4 regions of the Streptomyces halobius genome follow, and region 1 is predicted to be linked to each of the others. Evidence: riboswitches for the same ligand, from Rfam matches in the RefSeq annotation. Region 1 holds a riboswitch; each other region holds the start of a gene.
The links. Region 1 has a riboswitch for cyclic di-AMP ahead of K9S39_RS13070 (M23 family metallopeptidase). Riboswitches for the same ligand answer to the same signal wherever they lie in the genome.

Region 1 (5,029 bases):
CCGCAGCCCCGGGGCGGCGCGCCCAAGCCGTGGGCCTTCCCGGCGCCCGAGCGCGGTCAGCTCGCCAACGGGCTGACGCTGCTGACCAGTCACCGTCCCGGCCAGCAGGTCGTCGCCGTCGAGATCAATCTCGTCGCTCCTCTGGAGGCCGAGCCCGAGGGCCTGGACGGCGTGGCCACGATCATGGCGCGTGCCCTGTCCGAGGGCACCGACAAGCACACCGCCGAGGAGTTCGCCGCCGAGCTGGAGCGCTGTGGCGCCACCCTGGACGCGCACGCCGACCATCCCGGAGTACGGGTCTCCCTCGAAGTCCCGGCCTCCCGGCTGCCGCGCGCGCTCGGCCTGCTCGCCGACGCCCTGCGGGCCCCCGCCTTCCCGGAGAGCGAGGTCGAGCGGCTCGTACGCAACCGGCTCGACGAGATCCCGCACGAGCTCGCCAACCCGGCCCGGCGCGCCGCGATGGCCCTGTCCAAGGAGCTGTTCCCGGCCGCCTCCCGGATTTCGCGGCCCCGTCAGGGCACCGAGGAGACCGTCGCGCGGATCGACGCGGCGGCCGTCCGCGCCTTCTACGACGCCCATGTACGGCCCGCCACGGCCACCGCCGTCATCGTCGGTGACTTCGCCGGCGTCGACCTGGACGCGGCGCTCACCGACACCCTGGGCGCCTGGACCGGTTCCACCGCCGAGCCGCTGAAGGCGTCGCCGATCACCGCCGACGACACCGGCCGCGTGGTGATCGTGGACCGTCCCGGGGCCGTCCAGACGCAGCTGCTCATCGGCCGTATCGGCGCCGACCGGCACGACCGTGTCTGGCCCGCGCAGGTCCTCGGCACGTACTGCCTGGGCGGCACCCTCACCTCCCGGCTGGACCGGGTGCTGCGCGAGGAGAAGGGCTACACCTACGGGGTGCGCGCTTTCGGCCAGGTGCTGCGGTCCGACGCGGCCGGCGGCGGTGCCGCGATGCTGGCCATCAGCGGCTCGGTGGACACCGGCTCCACGGGGCCGGCGCTGCAGGACCTGTGGCAGGTGCTGCGCACCCTGGCGGACGAGGGCCTCACGGACGCCGAGCGGGATGTCGCCGTGCAGAACCTCGTCGGGGTCGCGCCGCTGAAGTACGAGACCGCCGCGGCCGTCGCGGGGACCCTTGCCGACCAGGTGGAGCAGCATCTTCCCGACGACTTCCAGGCGCAGCTGTACCTCCGGCTGGCGGAGACGGGCACCGTCGAGGCGACGGCGGCGGCGGTGAACGCGTTCCCCGTGGACCGCCTGGTGACGGTGCTGGTGGGCGACGCGGCGCAGATCGCCGGGCCCGCCCGGGAGCTGGGCATCGGCGAGGTGACGGTCGTCAGCGGCTGATCCGCCGTGGTGGCACGGACCTGACCGGGAAGCCGGCAGGAGACCGGCGGGAAGGGGCAGGGGACCGGCCGGGACGTGCAGGAGAGCGGCAGGGCAGCGATCCGGCGGAGCCGGTGACCACTGGTCATATCGCGACAAATGAGATCCCGTGGCGTGCACGCGCCACGGGATCTCCCGTATGTCCGGATTATTGCGGCCGGTTGCTTCGTGACCGTGTGGCGTATGGCACAAAGGTGCGGTTCTGTTTGCCGATTGAAAGTTGTCCCGTTTAGCGTCGGTCCGGCTGTTCGCCAGCAGTACGCCGCAACCGCGGCACCGGACAGTCATCGCCGAGTCCCCGTACGGCGCGAGCCAGGGGAGCCGGGGACCCACATATCCCCTGGGGTGAATCGGACCTCTCTCCGGAGGAGTCCGTAGGAGACCTTCCTGCTCCGAACCCGTCAGCTAACCCGGTAGGCGAGAAGGAAGGAAAGGACAAGCCACCAGATGGCATTCATCCGTGCCACCGGGAAACACCGTCGTCCGAGCCGCTCCGCTCGGACGACCCGCAACATCGCCGGCATAGCCACCCTCGCGGCCACCGGTGTCGTCGGCTCCATGGCCTCCCCGGCGCTGGCCGCGACCGACGAGGCGACCACCGACACCGGTCTGACCCGGGCCGTCGTGCTCGGCGGCGAACTCGCCGACCGCCTGGAGGCCCAGGCCGATGCCCAGGAGGCGGCCGCCGAGGCCGCCGCCGCGCGGGCGAAGGCCGAGGCCGAGGCCAAGAAGCGGGCCGAAGAGGCCAAGCGCCGCGCCGAGGAGGCCAAGAAGAAGGCCGAGGCGAAGGCCGAGGCGGAGCGCGCCGCCAAGGAACGCGCGGCCCGTGAGGCGGAGCGCAAGCGCCTCAACGCCTATGTCGCGCCCATCGCCGGCTCCTACGTGTCCACCGGGTACAAGGCGTCCGGCGGGCTGTGGTCCTCCGGCAGCCACAGCGGCATCGACTTCCACGCCGCCTCCGGCACGTCGGTGCGCGCCGTCGCCGCGGGCACGGTCGTCGAGGCCGGCTGGGGCGGCGCGTACGGCAACAACATCGTGATCAAGATGAACGACGGTACGTACACCCAGTACGGCCACCTGTCGTCCCTCGGCGTCTCGGCCGGCCAGACCGTCACCCCGGGCCAGCAGATAGGCCTCTCCGGCAGCACCGGCAACAGCACGGGGCCGCACCTGCACTTCGAGGCCCGCACCGGCCCGGACTACGGCTCGGACATCGACCCGGTCGCCTACCTGCGTTCGCACGGCGTCAGCGTCTGACGTCCCGCCCCCGTCGCAGCGTCCTTGAGAGCCCCGGCCCCGGCCGGGGCTCCGGCGTATCCGACCGCGCTCGGTGCCGACTGCGCGCCGATGGCCAAATTATGTCCATGAATACTCGGAGTCCGTCGGAAAAGCCGCCCCAGTCGAATAGAGTCGCGGAAAAGTCGCCGATCGGCGGCTAGGGTGAGGAAAATGTCGCCGTTCGGCGATGTTTCCACGGGATTACGGCGGAGGCACGGACGATGCGAGGTCATATTTCCGCGCATGCGGTGTGCACGGCGATTCGCGATGATATTGTCTCCGGTGTGCTCGCGCCGGGGAGCCGGCTGATCGAGGACATCCTGGCAGCGCGTTACGGCGTCTCCCGGGTCCCGGTGCGCGAGGCGCTGCGCACGCTGCAGTCCGAGGGCTTCGTCACCACCCGTCATCACGCGGGCGCCTGTGTCGCCGAGCCCACCGAGCAGGAGGCGGCCGACCTCCTGGACATACGGGCCCTGTTGGAGCCGCTGGGCGCCGCCCGCGCCGCGGCCCGCCGCAGCCCGGCGCACCTCAAGGTGCTGCGCGGCCTGGTGCGGCTGGGCCGCGAACGGGCGCGCCACGGCCACCCCGCGGATCTGCGCCAACTGGACGGCTGGTTCCACGAAACGCTGGCCCAGGCGGCCGGCAGCGCCAGCCTGACGGCGCTGCTGACCCAGCTGCGTCGGAAGATCGAGTGGATGTACACCGTGGAACCGCCGGCCCGGGTGGCCGAGTCATGGGACGAACACGGCGCGGTGCTGGACGCGGTGGCCCGGAGGGACGCCGAACGGGCCCGCGCCCTGATGACCGCTCATATCGAACGCTCCCTCCTGGTGCACCGGTTGCGGCGTCCCGGCGCTGCCGAGGTGAGCGGTTCGAAACCGCCCGTCAACACGGCGCGCGTCCGCCATTAACAAACGCCCCGTATACAAAGGGGTGCGGAATGGTGTTCGGGTGGCGCGTAATGGCGTCTGCCGTTGCTGAGATGCCGTTCCTGTTATTCGGCACGCCCTCATTCTTTCGGCTCGTTGTTTTCGTAGTGCCGGGGGCGGGAATTATCCGGTGCCCGGATATTCGGTGTGCGGGTACCCGTAATTGGTGTGCTCGTGCCCCGATAATTCCGGCGCCGGTGAGAAATTCGCGGCGCTGGTGTGCGTTCATCCGGCATGACTTCCCCGGCACGGCTTCCCCGGCAGGGTGGCATCGGGCGCGCGCAGCGGCCCCGCCGCGACGGCCGTTTCCGGTCGCCGCGGCGGGGCCGCCGACGTGGGATTCCTGACGGACTCAGACGGTCTCGGGGAGCTCCTCAAGACCGTCGGCGACAAGCTTCGCCAGACGGTCGAGCGCCGCTTCGGCCCCGTCGGCGTCGGAGGCCAGCACGATCTCCTCGCCGCCCTGGGCGCCGAGGCCCAGGACCGCCAGCATGGAAGCCGCGTTGACCGGGTTGCCATCGGCCTTGGCGATCGTCATGGGGACGCCGGCCGCGGTGGCCGCACGGACGAAGATCGAGGCGGGGCGGGCGTGCAGACCCTCGTTCCAACCGACATTGACGCGGCGCTCAGCCATGGTGTTGCCCTTCAGTCGCGACTGTTGTCTAGACCAGTCTCTCACGCTGCCGAGAGTGCTCCGGAGGCCCGGTGCCCAGTGCCTGGCCTGCCCCGAGCGTACGCATGCCGAGCCGTTGTCAGTGCCCGGCCGTACTCTGTCCGCATGCAGAAGCCGCCTGACCACGCGTACCCGACCCACTGGGAAGCCGACGTGGTGCTGCGCGACGGCGGCACGGCCCGCATCCGCCCCATCACCCCCGACGACGCCGAGCGACTGGTCTCCTTCTACGAGCAGGTCTCGGACGAGTCGAAGTACTACCGCTTCTTCGCGCCCTACCCGCGGCTCTCCGACCGCGACGTGCACCGCTTCACCCACCACGACTACGTCGGCCGTGTCGGCCTCGCCGCCACCGTGGGCGGCGAGTTCATCGCCACCGTCCGCTACGACCGGATCAACGACCAGGGGCTGCCCGCCAAGAGCCCCGAGGACGACCAGGCCGAGGTCGCCTTCCTGGTCCAGGACGCACACCAGGGCCGCGGCGTCGCCTCCGCTCTCCTGGAGCACATCGCCGCGGTCGCCCGGGAGCGCGGCATCCGCCGCTTCGCCGCCGAGGTGCTGCCCGCCAACTCCAAGATGATCAAGGTGTTCACGGACGCCGGCTACACCCACCAGCGCACTTTCGAGGACGGCGTGGTCCGGCTGGAATTCGACCTCGAACCGACCGAGCAGTCCATGGCCGTGATGCGCGGCCGCGAGCAGCGCGCCGAGGCCCGCTCCGTCCAGCGGCTGCTCGCCCCGGGCTCGGTCGCCG
Region 2 (5,029 bases), 2.5 Mb from region 1:
AGTTCGCCTTCGTACGTGTCACGGGAGACCAGGTTGTAGTGCGGCTGGAGGGCGACGTAGCGGGCCAGGCCCTCGCGGTCGGAGAAGGCCAGGGACTCCTCCAGGCGCAGCGCGGAGATGTTGGAGGCGGCGATCTCGCGGACCTTGCCGGCCTGTACGAGGTCGCTGAGGGCGCCGAGGAACTCCGAGACCTCGACCGACTCGTCGTCGTAGTGGGTGTAGTAGAGGTCGATGTAGTCGGTGCGAAGACGGGCGAGGGATGCGTCGACCGCGGATTTGATGGTGGCGGAGGAGAGACCCTTGTAGTCGGGGTGGGCGCCGACCTTCGTGGCGATGACGACGTCGGAGCGATTGCCCCGGGAGGCCAGCCAGTTGCCGATGACGGTCTCGGATTCGCCGCCCTTGTTGCCGGGGACCCAGGCCGAGTAGACGTCGGCGGTGTCGATGAAGTTGCCGCCGCCGGCCACGTACGCGTCGAGTACGGCGAAGGATTCCGCCTCGTCGGCCGTCCAGCCGAAGACATTGCCGCCGAGAGCGAGCGGGGAGACGGAGAGCGAGCCAAGGGGTTTGTGTGTCGCGGTCATGCGTTGTTACAGCGTTGGGGGAGGGGGAGTTATTCCCCGGGTTGGTTGAGTTGGGGAGTTTTGGGTTCGATGGGAGTTGCTGGGGGTGTTGGGGGTTGTGTTGGGGGTTGTGTTGGGGATTTCTTGGGTCGTTCCGGAATGGTTTGAGGCCGTCCCGGGATCCACTCCGTCAGACCGCCTCACAGGACGACCCCGATAGCCCCTCCCGACCAACTCCGCCAGCCCCTCCCGGACCTACTCCGTCAGCCCCTCCCCCTAACGACACCCTTCGGCCCACGCCCGTCGGACTGCCTCGCCAGACCCCTCAGGCACTCACCCCATGCTCCCGCAGCCAGGTCAGCGGGTTGATCGGGTCGCCGGAACCCGGGCGGACCTCCAGGTGGAGGTGGGGGCCGGTGACATTGCCGGTGGCGCCGACGCGGCCGATGACGTCGCCGGTGTTGACCTTGCCGGAGGTCTTCACCATGGAGGACAGATGGCAGAACCAGAGTTCCGTGCCGTCGTCGAGGGTGAGGACGATGCGGTAGCCGTACGAGCCGGCCCATCCGGCCTGTGTGATGGTGCCGGAGTGAACCGCCTTGACGGGAGTGCCGGTTGGGGCGGCGAAGTCCTGCCCGGTGTGGTCCGCGGCCCAGCGGTCGCCGGCCTGGCCGAAGCTGGCGGTGAGGGTGTACGAGGTGAGGGGGCTGGTGAAGCTGCGCGCCAGCTTGGCGAGGCGCTCGGCCTCCGCCTTCCGGCGGGCCTCCTCCTCGGCCTTGCGCTTGGCCTCCGACTCCGCCGCCTTCTTGGCCGCCGCGGCTTTTTCGGCCTCCTGCTGCTGCGCGGCCGCGTCCTTCGACGCCTGCTCGATGGCTGCGGCCTCCGCGGCGTCGCGTGCCTCCTGCTCGGCGGCGCCCTGCTGCGCGTCGGCCTGCTGCAGGATGCGGTTGCGCAGCGCCTCGCCCGCGTCGCGGCCCTGTGCGGCCTCGGTCTGGCTCAGGCCGGCCTGAGAGAGAGGGGCGGCGTTACCGGAGGCCGGGGCGGCGGAAAGGGAGGAATCAGAACCTGCATCGGAGCCTGCACCAGAACCCGAGCCGGCACCCGAGTCCGAGCCGGAGTCGGATATGAGGCCGCCTATGCCGGGGAAGGACTTGGCGTCCGGCAGCTTGTCCGAGAGATCCTCGGCCATACCGCCGATGTCCGGCATCGAGATCGGCAGCGGCGGACGGTCCTCGGCCGTGGCCATCCCGCCTGCGCCGACCGCCGCGATGACGCCGACGCCCAGGACCGTACCGCTGCGGGCGAGTCCGCCGCCGCGCTGCTTGGCCACCCGGTGCCTGCCGCGGACCGGACGGATGGATTCCTCGGTGGGGTTCCACTCCTCCCACGGGCCGTCGGCGTCGTGGCTGCCGTCCGGTTCACCGCCGCGCATACCGTCCTGTCCACCGCCGCCGTAAGCGAAGGCCGGAGCATGGTCGGCACCAACGGAAGGACCGGGAAGATCGCTCCCCTCGGACGGACCTCGTTCGTAGAGGTCGTTGGCGGACGCAGCCTCTGGGGCAGACCTGTTGGACGCCACGGGGGCGCACTCCTTTCCTTCCTTCTCGCCTACCGGGTTAGCTGACGGGTTCGGAGCAGGAAGGTCTCCTACGGGCGCCTTCTGGCGGAGGCGTCCGACTCACCCCAAGGTGGTGGTTCCCCGGTTCCGTTGGCGCAGTTCAGCGCAAATCCGTGCAGATCCATGCGTGCCGTCGAGCAGTTCAGTGCATTCACCTGCGGTTGAGCACATGGAGTGCGTGCGGTGCATGCGGCACATACACAGTGCGTGCAGTAAGTGCGTGCCGTGCAGTGCATTTCAGTGCGCTCAGTGCAGTTGATGCGGTTGAGTCGGTTCGATACGGAGAGGGCGGATCGTTTGCGTGAAGTGCCGGCGTTGCTGGAAATGCTGGACGTGCGTGAAATGCGCTTGCGGGATTCGGCGTTGGCGCGCGGTGCCGCCTCTGCGACGGCTGGGACGACCGCGCTGCGTTATCGGACAGTAATAGAGACCGAGGTCGTTTTCCAAGCCTTCCCGAGAATCCGTATGTGCTCCGCACCGGCACTGGCGTGCACTTTTCGTTCATTACGGCAGTAATACGGGCAAGTTGACCACGCATCGCCAAACGGCCTCGCGGCGATTGTGCACCAGTTGTTATGCGGAGGGGTGCGCGACGATTACGGAAAGTGAGCACAGTGACCTCGGATCACGGTCGCCAGCGTCGGAAACGTCGTCAACAGCGCCCAGACAGCGGCGGATCGGCACCGGGAATCCTCCGCCCTCGACCCGGTCGCCGCCCCCGAAGCCCTCCGCTGGCTGCAAGCCCTCGTCTGGCCGAGGGCCTCCCGGGCGTAGGGCTGAACGAGCGAGAGGCTCCCGCACGTAGGGCTGAACGGGCGAGGGGAGGGGAGAGGAGAGAAAAGGAGAGGAACCGCCCGGCGGAGGGCCTCTCCGCCCCTGCCCCCGGCCCATCCCCCACCCGACAGGTCCTGAACCAGCCCTAAGCCCCCAACGGCCGCTGCACCGCCAGCAGCGCCATATCGTCCGCCGGCGCCCCGCCCGCATGCCGTGAGACCTCCTCGACCACCGTGTCCAGAAGGTCGTCGGGTCCGAGGAAGTGGCGGCCGCGCAGCCGCACCGTCGGGTCGTAGAACCGGCCGGCCCGGTCCCGGGCCTCGGTCACCCCGTCCGTGAACAACAGCAGCAAGGAGCCGGCCGGGAAGAACGACTCGTCCGTCCGGTCCGGCCACCCCGCCACCTCCGTGAGCCCCAGCGGCAGCGCGGGCGAGGTGGGTGCCAGCTCGCGCAGCCCCCCGTCCGGGGCGAGCAGCAGGGGCGGTGGATGCCCACGGTTGAGGACGCGCAGCACGGACTGCTCCTTGGTGGGGATCTCCGCGAGGAGGGCGGTGGTGAACCCCTCGTACTCGTCGAGCGCTTCGCGCCGTTGCCCCTCGCGCTGCAGCGCCCGCTCCAGCCGGCCGGCGACCGCCTCCAGCGTGGCCTCCTGTTCCGCCGCCTCCCGGAACGCGCCGATGACGATCACCGCGGCCTCCACCGCTCCCAGCCCCTTGCCCCGTACGTCGCCGACGATCATCCGTACGCCGTTCGGGGTGTCCTGCACCGCGTAGAGATCGCCGCCGATCCGTGCGTCCACCCGCGCCCCTACATAGCGCGCGGCGACCCCGAGACCGGCGATCCGTTCGGGCGGCATGGGCAGCAGGGCCCGCTGAGCGGCCTCCGAAACGCCCCGTACGGAGGCGAGCTGGGCGTCGTGTATCCGTACGATCCGGTTGATGCCGAGCGCCAACAGGGCGACGACGAAGACGGTGACGGTTTCGGTGGCCGACTCGGTGTAGTCCTGCATGCCGTGGAACATGGCGGTCCAGAGCTCGCCCGCGAGGGCGGCCACGGCCGTGACGGCGGTGCCGAGCGGCGTGTAGAGGGGCGCCGCGACGAGCGGGGCGGCGGAGAAGAAGGGGGCGGCGGTGTAGCGGGCCGGCGTCAGGAGATCGAAGACGAGGCCGCCGATCACCAGGACGGCGGGGAGCCAGCGCGCCACCCGCCGGGCGAACGGGGACATCTGTTCACGCCGCGCCTTCCGCTCCCACTCACCCGCCTGGCTCCTGCCGCCTCGAAGCATCCGCACCGGCCTCTTCCCACTCCCGCCCATCTGTACGAACACCGCCGTCGGCCATCTCCCAAGGCTTTCCGGAACGGGACCAGGCGGCGAATCGTCCTGGGCCGGTTGGGCCAACGCTCTGCCCACCACACAGCAGTTGGGCCACAGCCGAACCCCGAGCTCCCTCGACCACCCGCCCCACACACACAGAAACGCCCCGGCCGGTCATCCCAGCCAGGGCGCATATCTGCAGGTCAGACCCCGCACAGCGGGGTGAGAACGGTGGGCCATCAGGGGCTCGAACCCTGAACCAATGGATTAAAAGACCTGGGCAGAACATGACAGGTGGTGATGACTGCTGCTTCGTCGCCCGGTTTCCACCGATTAGGCAGAGGCGGTCATGCTCCGTGATCCATCTGGGGACGCCTCTTCCGGGGGCGTCCGCTCACGCATCGCTCACGCAGATTGGGTCTGCGCCACCGGTTAATGGTGACCGGGCTACGTTCTCCGAACTGAGCAGCCCCGGCGGCGGCGGAACCGGCGACCAGCTTGTCGGGCAGAACAGTGGTCTGCAGCGTTGACCGCAGCCCGCGCAAGGCGGGGGCTGGGCACGTGTGTTGTCATCGCGGAAGGGGCCGGCTGGTCCGCCCCGGCCGGGCAGGCCCTGGCGTCACCCTGCTGGAGGGCCAGTGTCGAACTGGACTCTCACCTGCAGCGGCCACTAGCTGCCCGCCGCCGGCCGTACAGCCCGGCGGCGGGCGCCGCGCTCCATAGTGGTCCGTCGCCGGCCCGGCCGCCGAACACCGCGCC
Region 3 (5,029 bases), 2.8 Mb from region 1:
CGCTCGACCCGCTTCCGGTCCACGGCCACATCCTCGTGATGAAGGACGGCGTGCACGCGCGGCGAGCCGTAGATCCCGCTGGGGTCGGCGTGGATCCGTCGGATCTTCTCGGTCAGCTCCCCCTCGCGGCCGCGCCGCTCGACGGTTCCGGCTTTGCACGACGCCGGCGGCAGTAGGTAGAGGGACGATCTGCGGTTCCCCGAGTGCGGGCTCGTTCCCCAGCTGCGGGTGCTCGTCCAGGAGCGTCATCACCTGGTCGGGTCGTGCGAGCTGAGCGGCGAACGAGCCAAGGCCGTCCGCGGTACCTCGTGAACGATGCCGTGTCGGGAGTGCGGGGGTGGCGGCCGGCCTCCCCGCCGGGGTGCGGGGACGTCAGTCGGCGGGCAGCACGCTGACGTTGCCGCCGCCGCTGCTGGCCTTGATCTTGTGGGGGGACGCGGAGTCGTTCTGCACGCTCACCTTGCGGTTGCCGCCGCCGGTCTCGGCATTCACGTCGTACGAGCCCTTGGGCAGCCGGACTGTGGTGTTACCGCCGCCCGTGTCCGCCTCCACCTTGTCGGGCGCCGCCGTGAGGGCGACGGTGACGTCGCCGCCGCCGACGCGGGCGGTCACCGTCCTGGCGGTGGAGTCCGTTATCCGCACCGATCCGCCGTCGGACTTGGCGTAGGTGGCGCCGGAGAGGCCGCGGACGGTGATCTCGCCGCCCCCGAGCGTCAGGTGGGTGGCAGTGGCCGCGGGCACCTCGACGCGGTACTTCACCACGCACTTGTCGGCGCCGGCGCCGCACCCCGGGTTCTTCAGCAGCAGCTCACCGCCCTTGACCGAGTGCTCGGTCGGCGGCTGGTCGTCGCTGTACTCGTACTTCTCGGTCACCTTGATGACGTCCCCCGTGCCGGGAATGACTTCGATGGCTCCCGCGTGGTCGTCCACGCGCAGCGAGGTGGCCTTCTCCTTGACCTCGTACGACTGCTCGCCTCTCTTGATGGGCGTCGCCGAGCAGGCGCTGGTCAGCAGTGCCGTGGCGGCGACCGCGCACAGCGCGGCCTGCTGCGCTCCGCCTGCGGTACGAAGGGAGTGCTGCTTGGTCTTCATGGGGTTGCTGTTCCTCTGCTGTACTGGGAAGGGCGGTGTGGGGTGGAAGCGGTCCGGCGCGGTGGGCTCAGATCCCGCGCGCCCTCAGGTGTCGGGGAGAGCCGCCCGCGAACGCGGAGACGTGCTTGTAGCGGCCTTTCACCTCGGCGACCCAGAAGTGGTCGGCGATGATGACCGGCGGCACCGGCTGGACCCGGCGGGGGAGCCGGAAGGCCAGGTGCACGTCCTCCGCGTCGCTCGGCACCTTGCCCCAGGTCGCCGGTATGGAACCCCCGTCGGAGTCCAAGCGTATACGGGAGGTCTTTGTCAACCAGCGTGGGATTACCGGACTTGTCTGTACCGCGCTCCACTGCGTTGGGGTCGTTCTTCATGGCTACCGCGTCTGGGCTGTCCAGCTTCTCGAAGTCCTCCAAGAGGAGTTCATCACCTGGTTGAACCTCGCGGTTTCCAACGTGGGTTCCGATGCCTCCTGCACAGTGGTGGCGGTGAACCCGACCCCGGTGAGTCCGAGGGCCGCAGTGGCCACGCCCATGCCCACCCCGCACGCCGGTTCGCGAATCTGACGGCTTGCGATGTCTTCCCATTGCCGCTTTCCCTTCGGTCGGTTGTGGGGGCAGGAGCACGAAAGCCGCTCTCGGTCGGAAGATGCCGAATTCCGCCTCCGGATGCCCTAGCCCACTGAATGACACCAGCCGCCCCCGTCTACAACCGATATTGATGAGTTCAAGCAGCAGGCCGCCGCCCGACGCGACGCGCGACGAAACCCCTCCAAGGGCTTCGGCGTGCCACGGCCGGTCCTGCGACTAAGCGTGGGGACTTCCTCATTCAGGTGTACGCGGATGCCGGTGCGCTGCCACTCGGGCTTCAGCAGCGTGCCCGGCTCTCCGGGACACCGCCGTACCGTGTCCGGCTTCCCGGTGTTCTGGTATTCCTCGTGTTCTGGTATTCCTCGAAGCCTGGCCGCAGCACTCCAAGGTTCATGCACAGGATCATCGTGCGCGTCACGCCTCCTGTGAAACGACCTTCCAGGAGCCTGGCGTCCTCCCGGGCCCTGGGTGCCCCGGGCGCTACGGGGGCCATGTCTATGTGCGCCTCCCGGCGGGCCTCGCGAGAAGGCGCCAGGGCGAGGCGGTCGACGCCACGTCGAGCCCGGGCGAGAGTGCGGGCTCCGCACCGACGGGGGCGGGCACCACCTTCCGTACCGCGACCGTGACATTCGGCAGCGGACTTCGCGGCCGGGCTGCGGAGTGGTGGCGCCGAACCGCTGATGTTCCCGACTGGCTGGTGTTCCCGACTGATGGCCAGTCATGTCAGATTAAAGAGCCCTTATCGCGCCCGCAGTGGCAAATGGGACTCAATTACTGAATCGGGCATATCGGCCTCAGTGATGCACTTCACAATGAGGATCGGGGCCCTGTCGGCGTCGCGCGTCCGGGATGTCCGCTTCCCGTCAACTCCGTTGTTCTTTTCCCTTCTTGGGTATCGATCTGCAAGATCTCGTATCGCTCTGTGGCAAAGATCCGCAGCGCAGTGTGACGCCATGTCCGAATGAATGCATCCAATCGATCTTCGTTGTATTGCAGGCATCTTGTCCCGGTGAAATCGATGTGTTTACTTTTGGCCCTCCGCAGAATCCAATGACGCGGGAATCCAACACCGGAGCGCCGAATCCTGCCGCCGGTGGGGGAAAACAACGACATCACGGCAGGAGCGGGGGAACCAGGTAAGGCGCCGGGCTGTGCCCACCCGTACGGTCCGGCTTGGGGTGAAGACGCGCCGCAGCGCTCCACGCTGCTTCCCACGCGCGGCCGGGCAACTCCTGTCCGAACCCGACAGCTCACCTCGCAGGCGTAGGAGAGGAAGATTTCTATGTCTGCACGTGGGCGTCATCGCCGATACAAGCCCAACCGCATTTCGCGCGCCTACCTCACCATCACCGCCGGCGGTGCCGGCATAGCCCTCCCCCTGATCGGGGCCGGCGCGGCGCACGCCGCTTCCGTCGATACCTGGGACAAGGTCGCCGAGTGCGAGAGCAGCGGTGACTGGACAATCAACACCGGCAATGGCTTCTACGGTGGTCTGCAGTTCACCCAGAGCACGTGGCAGGAGTTCGGCGGCGGGGAGCACGCCCCTCGGGCCGACCTCGCCTCCAAGGACCAGCAGATCACCACCGCGGAGAAGGTGCTCAAGGTCCAGGGCCCCGGCGCCTGGCCGGTGTGCGGGCCCAAGGCCGGTCTGACCCGTGGCGGCGGCGCGCCCGACATCTCTCCGGACGACCAGAAGGAGTCTGCTCCGGCCAAGGCCGCTCCCAAGGCCGAGCGCAAGGCCGCTCCCAAGGCCGAGCGCAAGGCCGAGCGCAAGCCTGCTGCGGGCAGCGGCAAGCACCGCAAGCCCGACTCGTACACGGTCGCCTCCGGCGACACCCTGTACAAGATCGCCCATGACCATGACGTCGAGGGTGGCTGGGAGACGGTCTACGACGACAACCGTGAGGCCGTCGGCCAGAACCCGAACCTGATCCACCCGGGTCTGGAACTCTCCCTCCACGGGGATGCGGCTCCCGCGCCGGAGCGGAAGGCCCCGAAGCATGCCACGGCCGCCCCGAAGCCCGCGCCGGCCCCGGAGAAGAAGGCTCAGCAGTCGTCCTCCGGGTACACCGCCCCGGTTCACTCGGCCATCGGCACCCCCTACCACAAGCCCGGCAGCGCCTGGTCCAGCGGTTACCACACGGGCGTCGACTTCCCCGTTTCCTCCGGCACCGCCGTGAAGGCCATCGGTGCGGGCGAGGTCGTTTCCGCCGGTTGGGGTGGCGCCTACGGCAACCAGGTCGTCATCCGCCACCACGACGGCAAGTACAGCCAGTACGCGCACCTGTCGAACATGAGCGTCCGGGCCGGCCAGTCGGTCTCCGGTGGCCAGCAGATCGGCTACTCCGGCTCGACGGGCAACGCCTTCGGCCCGCACCTGCACTTCGAGATCCGCACCGGCCCCGGCTACGGCTCGGACGTTGACCCCCTCGCCTACCTCCGGGCGCACGGCGTCACCATCTGAATTCCGCCTGGCATCACCTGAGGTGCCCGTCCCCTCGTAGAACCGTTATGTCCTGCTCTCGGACACAGGGGTGCCGTCACCGCCCCCTGACCAAGAGTTCACCAAGGGGAGCATCCAGACCCCGCCCTCGCCGGTCGACGGAGGCTACGAGCGCGTTCGCATCGAACGATCCCGCCGACGCCGGGCGCTGTAACCGGGGGACAGTTCGCCCCTGGTTGCAGCGTCCCAACCTAATGCCGCATCAGGCAACGTTCGCCCTGCGGTGCGTCCCTGCCTGTCGACGGGTTTGGTCGCCGGCGATAATCGACCGGTGAGCACCGTCGAACGCCCTATGCCGCCCCTGAACGCCGACGAGCGCACCACGCTCGAAAGCTGGCTTGACTTTCACCGCGCCACCCTCGCCATGAAGTGCGAAGGCCTGGACGACGAGCAGGCCGCCGACGCGTCCGTGCCACCATCCGGCTGCACGCTGACCGGCCTCGTCCAGCACATGGCGGAGGTGGAGCGGAACTGGTTCCGCCGAGTGTTCGCCGGAGAACAGGCCCCGCCCATCTACGACCCGCAGGCCGACCCCCGTGGCCCCGACGGCGGCTTCGAACTGGCCGAGGGCGCCACCTTGCGCGACGCCCTCGCCACCTGGCGCGCGGAGGTCACCCGCGCCCGCGAGCGCTGCGCCGACCGTGCTCTGGCCGACACCGGTCGCTTCATGGAGCAAGCCGTCAGCCTCCGCTGGATCTACGTCCACATGATCGAGGAGTACGCCCGCCACAACGGCCACGCCGACCTGCTCCGGGAACGCATCGACGGGACCACCGGCGTATAGCGCCGGATCAGGCGGCGTTGGCCCTGTCGACCACGGCTCGTAGGCGTTGGTCGTCGGCGTGGT
Region 4 (5,029 bases), 3.1 Mb from region 1:
GCGGTAGGCGGCGGCCAGCTCCGGGTCGGTCGCCAGCCGCTCGGTCATCTCCTTCATCACGCCGTTGGCCTCCAACGTGCCGATCGCGGAGGCCGCGCGCGGGCAGGTGAGGTAGTAGAGCGTGGGGAAGGGCCTGCCGTCCTCCAGGCGCGGCGCCGTCTCGACGACGTCCGGCTGCCCGCAGGGGCAACGGTGCGCGATGGCGCGCAGGCCGCGCGGGGGCCGGCCCAGCTGCTCCTTGAAGGCGGCGATGTCCGCGGCGGTGGGCTCGGTGGGCTCGGTCTGGGGCGGAGGGGTTTCCATGTGGGCTTTCGGTGAGGGGATAGGAAGTGACGGGCAAGGGGTGCTGGACGGTGGTGCGGCGGGGCGTACGGGTTACCGCTTTACGGGTCACGGGTTACCGCGTTCACGGGATTCGGGTCGGCGCTTGTCGGCGGAGTCGACGTCCTCCCACAGATTCTCGTACCAGGCGCGCGGCGCCGGCTTCGGCCCCTTCCGCACGGTGCCGGAGCCGGAACCGTCCTGGGCGATATAGCCGGTTTCGCCCGGCACGACGTAGTGCAGATGCTGCCGGGCCTGCTGGCGGACGTAGGCCGGATCCTGCCAGCGGGCCTTCTCGTCGCGCAGCCGGTCCAGCTCTCTGGCGGCCTCCTGGGCCTTGCGCCGCTGGTCGCTGATGTCCGAACGCTGGGAGATGTACTGCCGTATCGGGTAGGCGAGCGCGACGACCAGTGAGCACATGACCAGGGCGAGCAGGGCGGCGCGGCCGGTGAGACGGTTACGGCGGGCCGGCCGCGCCCGGTAGACGCGGGCGGCGGCCTGCTCGCCGAGCGCCTTGAGTCGGGTCGCGGTCGAGAACCGGTCCGCGGGCACGTCGCCTCCCCTTGAGTCGCCTAACCAGGTATGAGTCGCCTGACCACGTACGTCCCCGGCAACGGTACGGGACCGTCGGCGGGGACGTACGAAAGCCGGGGCGTTACCGCAGCTGAGGTACTCAGCCCTTGAACCGCGGGAAGGCCGAGCGGCCCGCGTACACCGCCGCGTCGTCGAGAATCTCCTCGATGCGCAGCAGCTGGTTGTACTTGGCGACGCGCTCGGAGCGGGCCGGGGCGCCGGTCTTGATCTGGCCGCAGTTGGTGGCGACGGCGAGATCGGCGATGGTGACGTCCTCGGTCTCACCGGAGCGGTGCGACATCATGCACTTGAAGCCGTTGCGCTGGGCCAGCTCGACGGCGTCCAGGGTCTCGGTCAGCGAACCGATCTGGTTGACCTTGACCAGCAGGGCGTTTGCGGAGCCCTCCTCGATGCCGCGGGCCAGGCGCTCCGGGTTGGTGACGAAGAGGTCGTCGCCGACCAGCTGGACCTTGGAGCCGATCCTGTCGGTGATGACCTTCCAGCCGGCCCAGTCGTCCTCGAACAGCGGGTCCTCGATGGAGACGAGCGGGTACGCGGCGACGAGCTCCTCGTAGTACGAGGTCATCTCGGCGGCCGAGCGCTCCTTGCCCTCGAACTGGTACTTGCCGTCCTTGTAGAACTCGGAGGCGGCGACGTCCAGCGCGAGCGCGATGTCCTGGCCGGGGGCGTAGCCGGCTTCCTTGATGGCCTCCAGGATGAGGTCCAGCGCCTCACGGTTGGAGCTCAGGTTCGGGGCGAAGCCACCCTCGTCGCCCAGGCCGGTGGCCAGGCCCTTGGCCTTCAGGACCTTCTTGAGGGTGTGGTAGACCTCGGCGCCCCAGCGCAGACCCTCGGAGAAGGACTCCGCGCCGATCGGGGCGATCATGAACTCCTGGATGTCCACGTTGGAGTCGGCGTGCGAGCCGCCGTTCAGGATGTTCATCATCGGGACGGGCAGGACATGCGCGTTGGGGCCGCCCAGGTAGCGGAACAGCGGCAGGTCGCTGGCCTCGGAGGCGGCGTGCGCGACGGCGAGGGAGACGCCCAGGATGGCGTTGGCGCCGAGAGAGCCCTTGTTGTCGGTGGCGTCCAGGTCGAACATCGCCTGGTCGATCAGCCGCTGCTCGGTCGCGTCGTAGCCGACGAGCTCCGGGCCGATCTGCTCGATGACGGCCAGGACGGCCTTCTCTACGCCCTTGCCCAGGTAACGGTTCGGGTCGCCGTCACGCAGCTCGATGGCCTCGAAAGCGCCGGTCGAGGCGCCGGACGGCACGGCGGCACGCCCCGTGCTGCCGTCGTCGAGGCCGACCTCGACCTCGACCGTGGGATTACCTCGCGAGTCGAGAATTTCGCGGGCTACGACGACGTCGATGGACGGCACGTTGTCTCCTTCATGGGTGTCTGGAGTTCTGCAGCACGAGCCTAACCGGCTTGGGGGCATCCGCTTGCCGTTGGCCCGCTCAGTGGGACGAAATGAGGCCCAAAGGCCCAGCTCACGGGACTTTCGCGGCATTGTTCGCGGAGCGGGGAAACCACGGGACGTGGCCGGTCAGGGGCTTGCGGGCAGCCGGGGCGGTCCGGTGCCCGGAGAAGGGGGATGCCCGGTGCTCGGACAACGACGCGTGTGGAGAAGGGCGTGGAAAAAGCATGGAAAGGGCATGGAAATGCCCCGTCCGGCGCGCGGGGGGGACGACGCGCCGGACGGGGCAGGTTCACGGATGAGCGGTTCCGCGATGCGGGACGGCTCAGATGCTGAGCTGCTGGCCCGGGAAGATCAGGTTCGGGTTGCCGCCGATGACGGACTTGTTCTCGGCGTAGACCGTCTTCCAGTCGGTGCCGTGCGCCTTGGCGATCTTGGCGAGGGTGTCGCCCGGCTTCACGGTGTAGTCACCGGAGCCGTTGGACTTCTGCGGGGCGACCTTCGGGGCCGGCTGCGCCTTCTCCTGCTTGGGGGCCGGCTTGGCGGTCTCGGCCTTCGGCGCGGACTTGGTCTGCGCGGAGCCGGAGGCGTCGACGTTGGCGGCCGGGCCACCGGCGGTCAGGCCACCGGCAGCGGCGCAGCCCCAGGCGCCCGGGCCCTGCATGGCGAGCAGCTTCTCGGCGACGGCTATCTGCTGTTCCTTGGTGGCCAGGTCGGCGCGCGGGGCGTACTTGGTACCACCGGCGGCGGCCCAGCTGGAGTTGGAGAACTGCAGACCACCGTAGTAGCCGTTGCCCGTGTTGATCGACCAGTTGCCGCTGGACTCGCACTGGGCGACCTTCTCCCAGGTGGAGACGGACGCGGCGGACGCGGAGGAGGCGGCCATCAGCGGGACGGCCACGGCGGCGCCGGCGACACCGGCCAGGGTGGCGACGCGGACGGCCTTGGACGGACGACGGTGCTTGCCCTTGTTGATCAGCATGTCTGGAATCGTTTCCTCACCGACGCCTGCGAGGTGAGCTGTCGGGTTCGGGCTGTGAGCTGCCCGGCCACGTGTTGTCGCACGTGGCTTCACCCCAAGCCGGTCGGCCCGCTTTCACGGGTGGGGCCGGCGCTTACCTTGGGTCCCCCGCTCCTGCCTTCGGCGCTTGCGCGTCGACTGCCTCCGACCACCGGCAGGATTCGGCGTGTGATCGAAGAGCCCGCTTTGGCGAGCGGTCCCGACCGTAAGCAGTAACCGCCTTACCGTTCAAACCCCCTCTTCTAAGTCAAGTTGACAGCTTTTGATCACGAGGGGCTCATATTTCCGCAGGCAGGACGCGGTATGGAAAAGCCGGACGGGTCGGACACCGCCCCGCGGGACGAGATCCATGTCTCACTTTCCCCGAAGGGGGGCGGTGCCCCATCAGGAAGGCCCTGATTCCCCGTTCAGTCCCCGAGGTCGAGGAGCTGACCTGGGCGGATCAGGTCCGCGTCGGAGCCGATGACGTCCTTGTTCCGGTCGTAGAGCGCGGGCCAGCCGCCCGGCAGCTCGTTGGCCGCCGCGATGGCTGACAGGCTGTCACCCGGGCGCACGGTGTACTCGCCGTCGGCCGCCGGAGGCGTACGGTGCGCGCCGTCGCCGCGCGAGGCATGCCGGCCCGACGGCCTGTCGCCGTCACCCGCTCCGTTTTCGCCCTTGCCCTCCCTGTCGTCCGCGTCGCCACGGTGCCTGCCCCTGGTGGGCCGGTGGCTCGGCGTGGGGCTCGGGTCGGCGTGCTGGGACGCGTCGTCGCCACGGCCGTCGCCCGGGGCCGGGGAATCGGACGGGTCAGGGGTCTTGGAGGAGTCGGAGGAGTCGTCCGGGGCCTCGGAGGGGCTGGACGGGTCCGCAGAGGGGTTGGAGGGGTCGGACGGGTCCGTGGCGTCCGACCCGCCGGGCACCGAGGGCGAGGGCGTCACGTCATCGGACGGGTCGGAGGGACCGGTGTGATCGGTGTGATCGGTGGGGGCGGACGGATCGCTCGGGTCGGCGGAGGCTCCGGAGTCGTCGGAGCTGCCGGAGCCGCCGGTCGAGCCGGACGGGTCCAGGGGGCCCTGAGGCTCCGAGGGGTCGGCGCTGTCCGACGGATCGGGGATCGGCGCGCTGGTGCCGCCCGGGTCGACCTCCGGCGCGCGGCCGTCCTGGGTCAGCCCGGCGTTCACGGCGCAGCTGGGCCAGGCGTCCGGGCCCCGGTCGGCCAGGATCTTCTCGGCCACGGTTATCTGCTGGGAGCGGCTGGCGAGGTCGGGGCGCGAGGCATAGGCCCGGCCGCCGTACTCGTCCCACATCTCCCGGGTCAGCTGCAGGCCGCCGTAGAAGCCGTTGCCCGAGGCGGCGCTCCACATCCCGCCGCTCTCGCACTGTGCGACCCGGTCCCAGGTCGCGGTGTCGGCGGCGTGTGCACCGCCGGCGCCGAGCAGCGGCATGGCCAGGCCGGCGCCGGTCACCCCCGCTGTGACAAAGATGGCCGGTGCCTGACGGGGGCGACGGTGTCGGCCGTTCCCGGAGCGCATGCGGTTGCCTTTCGAGCGGCGGTTGAGTTGTCGGTTGAGTCGTCGCAACGAACGTTGAGTCGTAGAAACGAACTCTCGAACGAGCTGCCGAAGAGGACGCCACGGTCGCTACGGCGGTTCCCGCTGCCCGCTCCGACCATGCGGTGATCCCGGCATGGCCCGGCGAGGCCCGTTACCCCC

Region 2: linked by a shared signal. The riboswitch ahead of K9S39_RS24180 (M23 family metallopeptidase) and the one ahead of K9S39_RS13070 (M23 family metallopeptidase) in region 1 are both predicted to bind cyclic di-AMP.
Region 3: linked by a shared signal. The riboswitch ahead of K9S39_RS25645 (transglycosylase family protein) and the one ahead of K9S39_RS13070 (M23 family metallopeptidase) in region 1 are both predicted to bind cyclic di-AMP.
Region 4: linked by a shared signal. The riboswitch ahead of K9S39_RS26895 (LysM peptidoglycan-binding domain-containing protein) and the one ahead of K9S39_RS13070 (M23 family metallopeptidase) in region 1 are both predicted to bind cyclic di-AMP.

What each region holds. Positions count from the first base shown of each region.
Region 1 covers NZ_CP086322.1:2,838,877-2,843,905, reverse strand. Annotated here, with positions in the region: gene K9S39_RS13075 (M16 family metallopeptidase) at 1-1,356, shown strand, start outside; cyclic di-AMP (ydaO/yuaA leader) riboswitch at 1,674-1,830, shown strand; gene K9S39_RS13070 (M23 family metallopeptidase) at 1,843-2,652, shown strand; gene K9S39_RS13065 (GntR family transcriptional regulator) at 2,895-3,584, shown strand; gene K9S39_RS13060 (HPr family phosphocarrier protein) at 3,955-4,236, opposite strand; gene K9S39_RS13055 (bifunctional acetate--CoA ligase family protein/GNAT family N-acetyltransferase) at 4,381-5,029, shown strand, end outside.
Region 2 covers NZ_CP086322.1:5,317,098-5,322,126, reverse strand. Annotated here, with positions in the region: gene K9S39_RS24185 (aldo/keto reductase) at 1-584, opposite strand, end outside; gene K9S39_RS24180 (M23 family metallopeptidase) at 889-2,142, opposite strand; cyclic di-AMP (ydaO/yuaA leader) riboswitch at 2,154-2,297, opposite strand; gene K9S39_RS24175 (PP2C family protein-serine/threonine phosphatase) at 3,101-4,180, opposite strand.
Region 3 covers NZ_CP086322.1:5,636,069-5,641,097, forward strand. Annotated here, with positions in the region: gene K9S39_RS43070 (IS3 family transposase) at 1-173, opposite strand, end outside; gene K9S39_RS25635 (DUF4097 family beta strand repeat-containing protein) at 373-1,092, opposite strand; gene K9S39_RS25640 (hypothetical protein) at 1,160-1,378, opposite strand; cyclic di-AMP (ydaO/yuaA leader) riboswitch at 2,745-2,958, shown strand; gene K9S39_RS25645 (transglycosylase family protein) at 2,962-4,143, shown strand; gene K9S39_RS25650 (DinB family protein) at 4,454-4,966, shown strand; partial or broken gene K9S39_RS43075 (IS630 family transposase) at 4,974-5,029, opposite strand, start outside.
Region 4 covers NZ_CP086322.1:5,892,518-5,897,546, reverse strand. Annotated here, with positions in the region: gene K9S39_RS26910 (DUF501 domain-containing protein) at 1-303, opposite strand, end outside; gene K9S39_RS26905 (FtsB family cell division protein) at 391-873, opposite strand; gene eno (phosphopyruvate hydratase) at 995-2,335, opposite strand; gene K9S39_RS26895 (LysM peptidoglycan-binding domain-containing protein) at 2,640-3,296, opposite strand; cyclic di-AMP (ydaO/yuaA leader) riboswitch at 3,305-3,471, opposite strand; gene K9S39_RS26890 (transglycosylase family protein) at 3,743-4,783, opposite strand.